3 regions of the Paenarthrobacter nitroguajacolicus genome follow, and region 3 is predicted to be linked to each of the others. Evidence: predicted binding sites of a transcription regulator. Region 3 holds the regulator's gene; each other region holds the start of a gene.
The links. The regulator LexA, encoded in region 3, represses DNA repair genes until DNA is damaged. The targets are predictions, from matches to a motif close to TCGAACANNTGTTCGA.
Positions count from the first base shown of each region.

Region 1: a site for LexA is predicted at 1,380-1,395, ahead of KCX59_RS07270 (LexA family protein). Genes of this name have one in related genera too.
Region 2: a site for LexA is predicted at 1,476-1,491, ahead of KCX59_RS21435 (shikimate dehydrogenase). Genes of this name have one in related genera too.

Region 1 covers NZ_CP073234.1:1,468,699-1,471,971, reverse strand. Annotated here, with positions in the region: gene KCX59_RS07275 (LacI family DNA-binding transcriptional regulator) at 1-944, shown strand, start outside; gene KCX59_RS07270 (LexA family protein) at 935-1,366, opposite strand; gene KCX59_RS07265 (hypothetical protein) at 1,604-2,035, shown strand; gene KCX59_RS07260 (dihydrofolate reductase family protein) at 2,211-2,807, opposite strand; gene KCX59_RS07255 (FAD-dependent oxidoreductase) at 2,997-3,273, shown strand, end outside.
Region 2 covers NZ_CP073234.1:4,542,255-4,545,527, forward strand. Annotated here, with positions in the region: gene KCX59_RS21430 (bifunctional sugar phosphate isomerase/epimerase/4-hydroxyphenylpyruvate dioxygenase family protein) at 1-464, opposite strand, end outside; gene KCX59_RS21435 (shikimate dehydrogenase) at 464-1,378, opposite strand; gene KCX59_RS21440 (IclR family transcriptional regulator) at 1,594-2,364, opposite strand; gene KCX59_RS21445 (MFS transporter) at 2,570-3,273, shown strand, end outside.
Region 3 covers NZ_CP073234.1:1,712,999-1,716,271, forward strand. Annotated here, with positions in the region: gene KCX59_RS08305 (ATP-dependent DNA helicase) at 1-1,101, shown strand, start outside; gene lexA (transcriptional repressor LexA) at 1,107-1,850, opposite strand; gene KCX59_RS08315 (LysM peptidoglycan-binding domain-containing protein) at 2,199-2,558, shown strand; gene KCX59_RS08320 (histidinol-phosphate transaminase) at 2,637-3,273, shown strand, end outside.

The DNA of each region.
Region 1 (3,273 bases), 240 kb from region 3:
CTTTTGCCTTCCGCGGTGCACCGGGCGTCAGCGAGGAAACCAAACAGGCGATCTTCGATGCCGCAAAGCGCCTGGGCTACCGACCCAACGCAGTAGCTGCCGATCTCGCACGAAAGCATCGGTCCGCCGTCGGGCTCCATCTCCTGGACATCCGCAACGAGGTCTACGCTGACATCCTCAGCGGCGTCCGCATGGCACTGCCCCAGGACGGCAACCGGCTCATCCTGAGTGTCTCCCGGTCTGTTGACGGCGAGGACGACGGCGCGCTGGAATCACTGATTGAGGCGCGAGTGGGGATAATCATTGCCGCCACCCTGCTGGATTCCGACGAACGGGTCCATGAATTGGCCAAGATCGTTCCACTGGTCAGCGTGACGCGTCCCGTGGATGGCGTGGACAGCGTCTATTCAGACGATGCCGCCGGCGCCCGCGCAGCCACCGAACATCTCATCAGGCTGGGCCACACGAGAATCGCCCACCTGGCGGGCCCCGTCTACGACGGCCATACGGTCCGCAGGCAGAGTTACGCACAAACCATGCGCGACGCCGGACTGAAGCCACTATTGCTCGAGGCCGATGACTTTACGCAGGACGCCGGACAGCGGGCGGCCGCCAAATTGCTCGCTATGACTGACCGGCCAACGGCAATATTCACCCACAACGACCCTCTCGCCCTGGGCGCCCGCGAGGCTGCGTACGCGCTGGGCCTTTCGTTTCCGTCGGAGCTTTCCCTGGTGGGATACGACAACTCGAGGACCTCCGGACTTCACGGCATCGACCTCACATCCGTTGACCTCCACGCCGTTGAACTCGGGCGGATTGCGGGAACCGTTGCCCTGGAACGCCTCAGCAATCCCGATGGGCCCGCCGCAGACAAGCGCCTCACGCCGCAGCTCGTGGTGCGAAACTCGACAGCCCCGCCAGTTGGAAACAGTCAAATGTGATGCAGGCACGTGGTGGCGACACCCCAAATGGTCAACTCTGACATTGCAGGGACACGAATGTCCGGATACTTGGGATTATCGGCCTGCAGGACTACGCCCGAGGACGTGACCCGTAGCCTTTTGATGGTCAGCTCGCCATCGAGGACAGCCACGACGACGGACCCGTCCTTGGGCTCCAGCGCGCGGTTGACGATCAACTCGTCACCGTCGCTTATCCCGGCGCCCTCCATGGACTCACCGGTCACCCTCACTACGAAAGTGCTGGTGACATCCTTGATCAGGTGCTCGTTGAGATCGATTCGACCATCAAAGTAGTCCTGGGCGGGCGACGGATAGCCCGCAGCCACCGGGATAGGCGCCAGCAGCACTGACATAAGGGAAAAGCCCGCATCTATCACGCGGGGGCCGACTATCACGCCCACAACACACCTTTATTCGAATATATGTTCGATAGTTCAGTGTACAGCGGATGACAGACATTGTGTCCACCCAGCGTTCGATCCCCGGCGTAGGGTGGTTGTTCGGCGCATTCAGGCTGATGACGAGTATTTTAGGGAAAGTCAAGCGATCGGCTTACTGGCCGAAACTCATCAAACTATCGTCTTTGGCGTCGGCGCAGTGCTGCTGCGGCGGGTCCGGGCACCACTCATTGGAGAGCAATGACCGACCGAAGCAAGCAACTCGCCGGTGCGCTTAGCGCCGACGTCACATGCATGGTCAAGGAACGCCACCCGGATGAGCTGGCCCGCGCGCAGTTCGTGCACGCACGCTCCGAGAAGCTGGTTCTCGGGTTCATGGTGTCTTCGGTAGTGCTGTGGTTCCTCGGCCCGGCCATGTTTCTGAACGGCCTCATCGGCCCGGCGATCGCCATCGCGGTGCCCGGACTGCTGACCCTTGGTTTCCTCATGATCGTGCTCGTCGCCATCATCCAAAACAGGGCTGCTTCACAACCCATCGTCGAGTACGCCAAGGAGTTGGGTCACAACGTCACCAGTGTGACCAAAAAGGGAATTACAGTGTCTGTCCCGAAAGGCGTTGTCAACGTACCGGAGGAGTTCCGCGAGACACGCAAGGTCACGCGCCAGCGATAAAGCCTGTGTCAGCGGCGCCGACCTGAGCGCCGTCGACTCCCTATACTCAGGCAAACGACGGCCTCGCGGGCTTCCGCGACGGTCTACCCGGTGTCCGCGTCGTGCGGAATGGATTGGGGGGCAGCGTCTCCGGCTCATTCAGCAAAACACCATCAGCAGGGAGCCCCACCCGCCACTAGCGAATTACCCGATACCGCACATGCGTCACCAGGCCAGTCCCGCGTACCTCTGCCTGTTCAAGTTCCAGGTTTCCCACGCCGTCGAGCAATCGCTCACCACCACCCAGGACCATGGGTGAAATGTGGAGCCGCAGCTCGTCCATGAGCCCGGCCGATAGATACTGGCGGGCGGTCTGCGCTCCGCCGGCAATGGCTACGTCTTTGTCCCCGGCAGCTTCGCGGGCCTGCGTCAATGCCGATTCGATGCCGTCGGTGACGAAGTTGAAGGTCGTTCCGCCTTCCATCTCCAACGACTCACGGCGATGGTGGGTGAGCACGAAAACGGGTGCGTGATATGGCGGTTCCTCGCCCCACCAGCCCCGCCATTCCGTGTCCCACGCCGCCGGTCCGGGCCCCGCAAACATGTTGCGTCCCATGATGAACGCACCAGCCGCGAGAATCCCTGCGATCTCCGGCGCGTTCGTCTCCGGCTCTTCGAACATCCATCTGTGCAGGAGCTCTCCGCCGTCGCCCAACGGCTCCTCCACGCGCTGGTTGGGGCCAGCAACAAATCCATCCAGTGAAACAGTCAGATCGCACGTGACTTGGCTCATGCGCCCATCATGCCACCACGGCGGCCGGGGCAGAACGGTCCGCGCGCGCAATGTGATCCACGTTATTACCGGCCGGTAAACAGCACGCTACGGATCGGCCAAAGATGGCAACAGCGGCGAAACACCCGCGAAAAACCGGCCCCCTACGCTGATGATCAACAGCAGGTCACATGAGCGAAAGGGCCAAACATGTCCGCCATCCCGTCCGCACCTTCCCTCCACATCGTCATTGCAGGGGCAGGTCCCGCGGCCCAGGCTCTGGTGCGGCGACTAGCCGGAGCGTCCGAATCCCGGCAGCGCGCTTTCCACGGAACCATCACTGTGCTCAGCAACCGCGACGAGTGCCCGGACGTCCTGTTGGAACTCGCCGAACTCCCCCAGGTCTCGGTCCGCTTCGGGCAGGCAGCCAGCTTCATTGACGCCGATGCAAGGATTGTCACCACCGTGGATGGCATGGAGTTCTCCT
Region 2 (3,273 bases), 1.9 Mb from region 3:
ACCATTTCAACCAGACGGTACGCATGCTCATAGTCGTTGACGTACTTACCCCAGGCGAGGGCCTCGTAGGCAACCTTGACACCGTGGTCCCCGGCCAATTCTGCAAGCTCGGTCAGCTGCGCGGCGCGGAGTTCGTCGTCATCAATGGTGGCCGTGGCCACGTTGGAGCAGACCAGGATGGTGTCCATGCCCAAGCGGGACATGAGCTTGAACTTGGCCTCGGCCCGGCGAAGGTTGGCTTTGAGCAGCTCCGGAGTGACGCCGTCGAAATCCCGGAACGGTTGGTAGAGGTCCAATCCCAGGCCGAGGTCCGCGGCCATTTTCCGGACGTCTTCAGGACTGTGCGGGGACGTGACGAGGTCCTGCTCGAAGATCTCGATGCCGTCGAAGCCCGCGATGGCGCAGGCCTGCATCTTCTCCTTCAACGTGCCGGACAGGCAAACCGTGGCGATTCCGGTGCGCATCAGTTGCCCGCCTTCGTCAGCTCGGGGGTCAGGGAAGCCCCAGCGTCTTCCACTGCGATCAGCTCCAGGAAGTGCGCCCGCATCCGTTCACGATCAGCTTCGCGTCCGGTGATGAGTTGGAAGGCGTCGGCCGCCTGGCCGACTGCCATCCGGCCTCCGTCGAGCACGTCGCAGCCCTTGCCACGTGCCTCGCGGACCAGTTGCGTTTCGATCGGGCGGTAGACGATGTCCGCGACCCAGTGCCGCGGTTCCAGGAGATCGATGTCGAGGGGCAGGCCCGGGTGCGCGGCCATGCCGATCGGTGTGCAGTGCACCAGGCCATCGGCGAGGGGCATGATCCCGCTTAGCTCTGCGGTAGTGCGCGGCGTGACTGTGGCCGCCGGGAAGAGTCCGCCGAGTTCCGCGGCGCGTTCAGCGGCGCGGGATGGGTCCATGTCAACGAGGTCCAGCGTGGCGACCCCTGCTTTAAGGAGCGCATACGCGACGGCCGAACCGGCACCGCCGGCACCAAGCTGGACCACGCGGTCGAGCTTTGCGCTCGGCAGCCCAGACGTGAGTGCCGCACCGAAGCCGGAGAAGTCTGTGTTGTGGCCGATGAACCGGCCGTCCTGGATGAGGACCGTATTCACGGCACCCAGCCTGCGGGCGTCGTCGGAAATTTCATCCAGGTGCTCAAGCACCAGCTGTTTGCACGGGTGAGTGATGTTCAGTCCGTTGAAGCCCATCCGCTGGGCGGCGGCGAGGAGGTCCCCGACGGCGGTGGCCGGCAACGCGAGTTCCAGCAGGTCGATGGGGCGGTACAGCAAGCGAAGGCCCTGCACATCGGCTTCGCGTTCGTGCATGGGCGGCGTGAGCGAGGGCATGACCCCTTCGCCTATGAGGCCCACCAGAACGGACTCGGCTCGGTTGCTCATCCTAAAGCTCCTTTGACTTCAGCACCCGGGGCGTTTGGTGCTTTTCTGGGGCGCCGCCTGACCGGGTGTTATTTAGATTACTACAAGTGTTCATATTCCGCACGCTTGTTCTTATCGCGAACATTTACACTAGGCCGTGCGTTGCGGGGCCTGCTTTACACCTTTCGTCGCCCATTTGGCGCGCAGAGCGGGCCTCGCAACGAAGGTGGCCGCGGTCATCGCTGGGGTAGGCGGGCCGCGAGTTCAGCCGCGGCCTCCTGGAGGGTGGGTACGTGCGCGATGAGTTCGTCCATGGACATGCGGAACACCGGCACGGCGGTGGCCAGTGATGCGAATGCGTGCCCCTGGGAGTTGAGGACCGGCACCGCAACTGCGCGCATGCCGATCTCGTTTTCCTCGTCCATCACGGCATATCCCTGGCGACGAACCTGCTCAATTTCCGCACGGAACGCGTCCCTGTCGGTGATCGAGCGCTCGGTCAATGGATCCAGGGGCAGCTCCTCAAGGAGCCGCTTCCGCTCAATCTCATCCTCGAACGCGACGATCGCCTTGCCTACGGAGGTGGTGTGGAGTGCGCCAAGATGGCCGGGGTCACTGGTGACGCGAAAGGTCTTGGGGCCATCCACCTTGTTCACGGTGAGGTGATGGTTGCCATCACGAACGGACAAGATCGTGGCCTCATGCGTGCTCTCGGTGACTCGTTGGAGGACCGGCAGCGCGGTGGCAGCAAAGCCATGATGATTCGAGACGCGCTGACCCAACTGGAAGACGCGCAGCCCCAGGTGGTAGCGGCGGCCATCCGGCTCGTAGTCCACAAACCCATCGCGCGTCAGCGAGCCCAACAACCTGTAGGTGGTGCTGAAGGGGAGGTTCGCACTCCTCGCCAGATCCGCCGCACTCGCCCCACGGGGTTCATTGCCCAGTAAAACCAACAGGCTCAAGGCCTTGCCGACCATGTCGGTCTTTGTGTCCTCTTTCACACTCATAGCTCGATGCTCTCATATAGTGAGAGCTATTTCTAGATGGTGGCGAATTCTCTTGACAAGTGACCCCACTCACAGTCAGTATTGCTGTATTGCACAAGTAGCTCTCACCATGCGGTTACTTGTGCAGGGATCGACCGGCCGCACCTCGCTTGGGTCTCCCCAAAGAAGCCAGATCCGCGACATCGTCGTCACAGAAGGAACACCCATGAGCCAAACAATGCCGTCAGCGACGCCAGGCACTGAAACCACCGCCGGAACCCCAAAGAAAGCTGCGCTTGCCAGCTTTCTGGGCAGCGCCGTCGAGTACTACGACTTCTTCATCTTCGGCTCTGCCGCGGCGCTGATCTTCCCCCACGTCTTCTTCCCCTCCGCCGATGCCAACGCGGCCATCATGTCCTTCGCGACCTTCGGTTTCGCCTACATCGCCCGTCCCGTGGGTGCCGTGATCCTGGGTCACTTCGGTGATCGGATTGGCCGGCAAAAGGTCCTCATGTTCACGCTGGTCCTCATGGGTGCCGCCACTTTCGTGATTGGCTGCCTCCCGGACTTCAAGACCATTGGCTGGTGGGCTCCCGTCCTGCTGGTAGTTGCCCGCCTATGCCAGGGACTTTCTGCCGCTGGTGAGCAGGCCGGTGCTTCCTCCATGACTTTGGAGCACGCCCCGGACAACCGCCGCTCCTTCTTCACCTCTTGGACCCTCACCGGCACCCAGGGCGGCCAGATCCTCGCTGCGTTGGTCTTCATCCCGGTGGTGGCACTGCCCGACGACATCAAATACGGCATCGGTTGGCGCATTCCGTTCTGGCTGAGCGCCGTGGTTGTTCTGGTGGCCTTCTTTATCCGCCGCACCCTCCACGAGCCGCCGGCCTTCGCGGAAGCCAAGAAGAACAATGAGATCTCCAAACTCCC
Region 3 (3,273 bases):
AACGGGCTGTTGCCCAACGGCCTCAACGACGAACAGCTGGATTGCCTGGACCAGTTAAGGGACGCCGCCCGCGCTGCGCTCTCCGATTCGAAGACAGATTCATCAAACGCAGTCGACGGCGGACGGCAGCTGGCGCGGTCACGGCTCATGCTGATCCTGGAATTGTGCGAACGCATGCTGGCCGCCAAGGAGAACCGCGAAGTCGTATGGTTCTCCAGGAACAGCACGTTCGACCCGCAGCAGGGCTATTCCCAACCGGACGAGACTGCTCCCGCCTTGATCAACATCGCCCCGCTCAGCGTTGCCGGACGGCTTCGCGAAGGTCTCTTCGCCGGCCACACGGTGGTGCTGACCTCCGCCACGCTGGCCATCGGCTCGGCTTTCGAACCGGCAGCAGGTGGCCTCGGCCTCATCGGCGACGGCGCCCCGAGCTGGACCGGGATCGATGTGGGTTCGCCCTTTGATTATCCCAAACAGGGTGTCCTGTATGTGGCCAAGCACCTCCCAAAACCCGGTCGTGGTACTTCCCCCGAGGCGCTCGACGAACTGGAAGACCTCATTCGCGCGTCCGGCGGGGGAGCCCTGTGCCTGTTCTCCTCACGGCGTGCGGCCGAAGAAGCAGCCGATGCCATGCGGCTCCGATTGGACGTGGATATCCTCTGCCAAGGCGAATCCACTATGGCGGCCCTCGTAAAGCAATTCGCGGATGAGCCAGACACCTGTCTCTTCGGAACCATGTCACTGTGGCAGGGCGTAGACGTTCCGGGGGGCTCATGCCGCTTGGTTGTCATTGACCGCATTCCGTTCCCGCGGCCTGATGATCCCCTGATGACTGCGCGCTCCCGCGCAGTGGCGCAATCAGGTGGGAATGGCTTCATGGCCGTATCGGCGACGCATGCTGCCATTCGACTGGCGCAGGGTGCTGGCCGCCTGATCCGTTCGACAGGAGACAAAGGAGTAGTTGCGGTGCTCGACTCGCGGCTCTCGACGGAACGCTATGGAGGCTTTCTGCGTGCCGCCCTGCCGCCGTTCTGGGCAACGACGGACCGGGGAGTGGTCCGTGGCGTTCTGGAGCGGCTGGGCTCGGCTAAAGCCCCGTAGGTCGCCTAGAGGGACCGCAGTACCGAAACTACCTTGCCCATGATGGTGGCTTGATCGCCCAGGATGGGTTCGTACTGGGTGTTCTGCGGGAGCAGCCACGTATGGCCATCCCGCTGGCGGAAAGTCTTTACGGTTGCTTCGTCATCCAGCAGGGCAGCAACGATGTCGCCGTTGATGGCGTCATTCTGGCGGCGGACCACAACCCAATCACCGTCACAGATGGCGGCGTCAATCATGGAATCGCCGGCCACCTTCAACATGAACAGTTCCCCATGCCCCACAAGTTGGCGGGGGAGCGCAAGTACGTCTTCCACCGTCTGGTCAGCCAGGATCGGTCCGCCGGCGGCGATCCGGCCCACCAGCGGGACCATGGCGGTATCACTGGCACTGGCCAGCTCCGTTACGGCAAGGCCGCCCGCGCTGCGAAGGGTGGTGGGCGCTTCCACGCCCGGAATGGTGCCACCATCGAGCGTCAGCGGCATCAGGACTTCCATGGCGCGGGGCCGCTTGGGGTCCCTGCGCAGGTAGCCAAGTTTCTCCAATTGGGACAACTGGTGAGTAACGCTGGACAAACTGGCCAGGCCCACGGTGTCACCGATCTCGCGCATGCTGGGCGGGTAACCGTTGTCATTGACCGACCGCTGGATGGTCTCCAGGATCTTTTTCTGCCGCACAGTCAGGCTCTTGGGACTCTTTTGAGGCTGCTGGCTCCGCAGGGGTGCCCCGCCGCCTGTGGCTTTCGCTGCCATGTTCGCCAATGCCTTTCCATTCCGCCCGAAACTAGCCCGGGGTCGTTGGGTCTGCAAAAAATGTCAGACCCTCCTGTTCCACTGAAACAGTGCTGTTTCTTCACTCAAACGTAGGGCAGGCACAGGCGTTTATCAAACATTTGTTCTAGCGAGTCTCGACACCGTTCGTTGATAAGTGCTAAAAATGTCATAGCAAGGTTCGAATATGTGTTCTATAAACCTGATGCTGGAGCCGGATGTTCGAACAGAGTGTTCGAACATCCGGGATCAGAGGACGGGAACGCAAAGAATTGGCCGCCAAGCTCCGGGCACCCCGGAACCTGGCAATAGCTCAGAAGGGCTCAGCTCATGTCCGCAGTCACTACGTTCGCTGATTTCCGCACCACTCAGGCACCCGCTCGCCTGCGTCTCACCCGGCGGGGACGGATTGTCTTCTTCGGCATCCCGGCAATGCTGTTGGTGGCGGCGCTGCTGACCCTTGCCGGTTTCATCAACTCCCCGGCCAAGGCCTCGGACTCCCAGTCCCAATTGCGACCGCCCGTTGCAGTCACTGTAACGGTCCAGCCGGGCCAATCACTGTGGGGCATTGCCGGCGCGGCCGCTCCGGAGCGGGACCCGCGTGACGTGATCGCGGAGATCATCCAGCTGAATGACCTCCGCGGCGGCCGCATTCTGCCCGGCCAGCAGCTGTTCGTCCCTGCAAACTGAGTCGTCCACCATCCGCAGGAACCGATCGCCCGGCGTCACAGTTAGTCGGCAGTCCGGGCCGCCCCTTAAACTGTGATGGTGAGTGACCAGCTTGAGCGACTTGACAGACTTCCCCTCCGGACCAACCTGCGTGGACTGAGCCCCTACGGCGCACCGCAGCTTGACGTCCCCATCCTGCTCAACGTCAACGAAAACACTCATGGCGTCCCCGCGGATGTCCAGGCCGCCATCACCGAGGCTGTCGCCGCTGCGGCCACAGGGCTGAACCGCTATCCGGACCGTGAGTTCACTGAACTACGGGTAGCCCTCGCGGAGTACCTTGGCCACGAACTTTCTCCGGACAACATTTGGGCCGCCAACGGATCCAATGAAGTCCTGCAGCAAATCCTCCAGGCATTTGGTGGACCGGGACGCAAAGCGCTCGGTTTCCCGCCCACGTACTCCATGTACCCCCTTCTGGCGAGTGGCACGGACACAGAGTATGTCCGCGGCGTGCGTGCTGACGACTACGGGCTGGACGCCGAATCGGCCGCCGCGCAGGTTCGGGAAACGGGCGCCAACATCGTGTTCCTGTGCTCACCGAACAACCCAACCGGTACAGGGTTGGGCTTGGACGTTGTTGAGGCCGTCTACGAGGCCGGCGAAGCGAGCCAGGCCATCGTGATCGTGGACGAGGCGTATCACGAGTTCGCGCACGACAATACTCCGAGCGCCT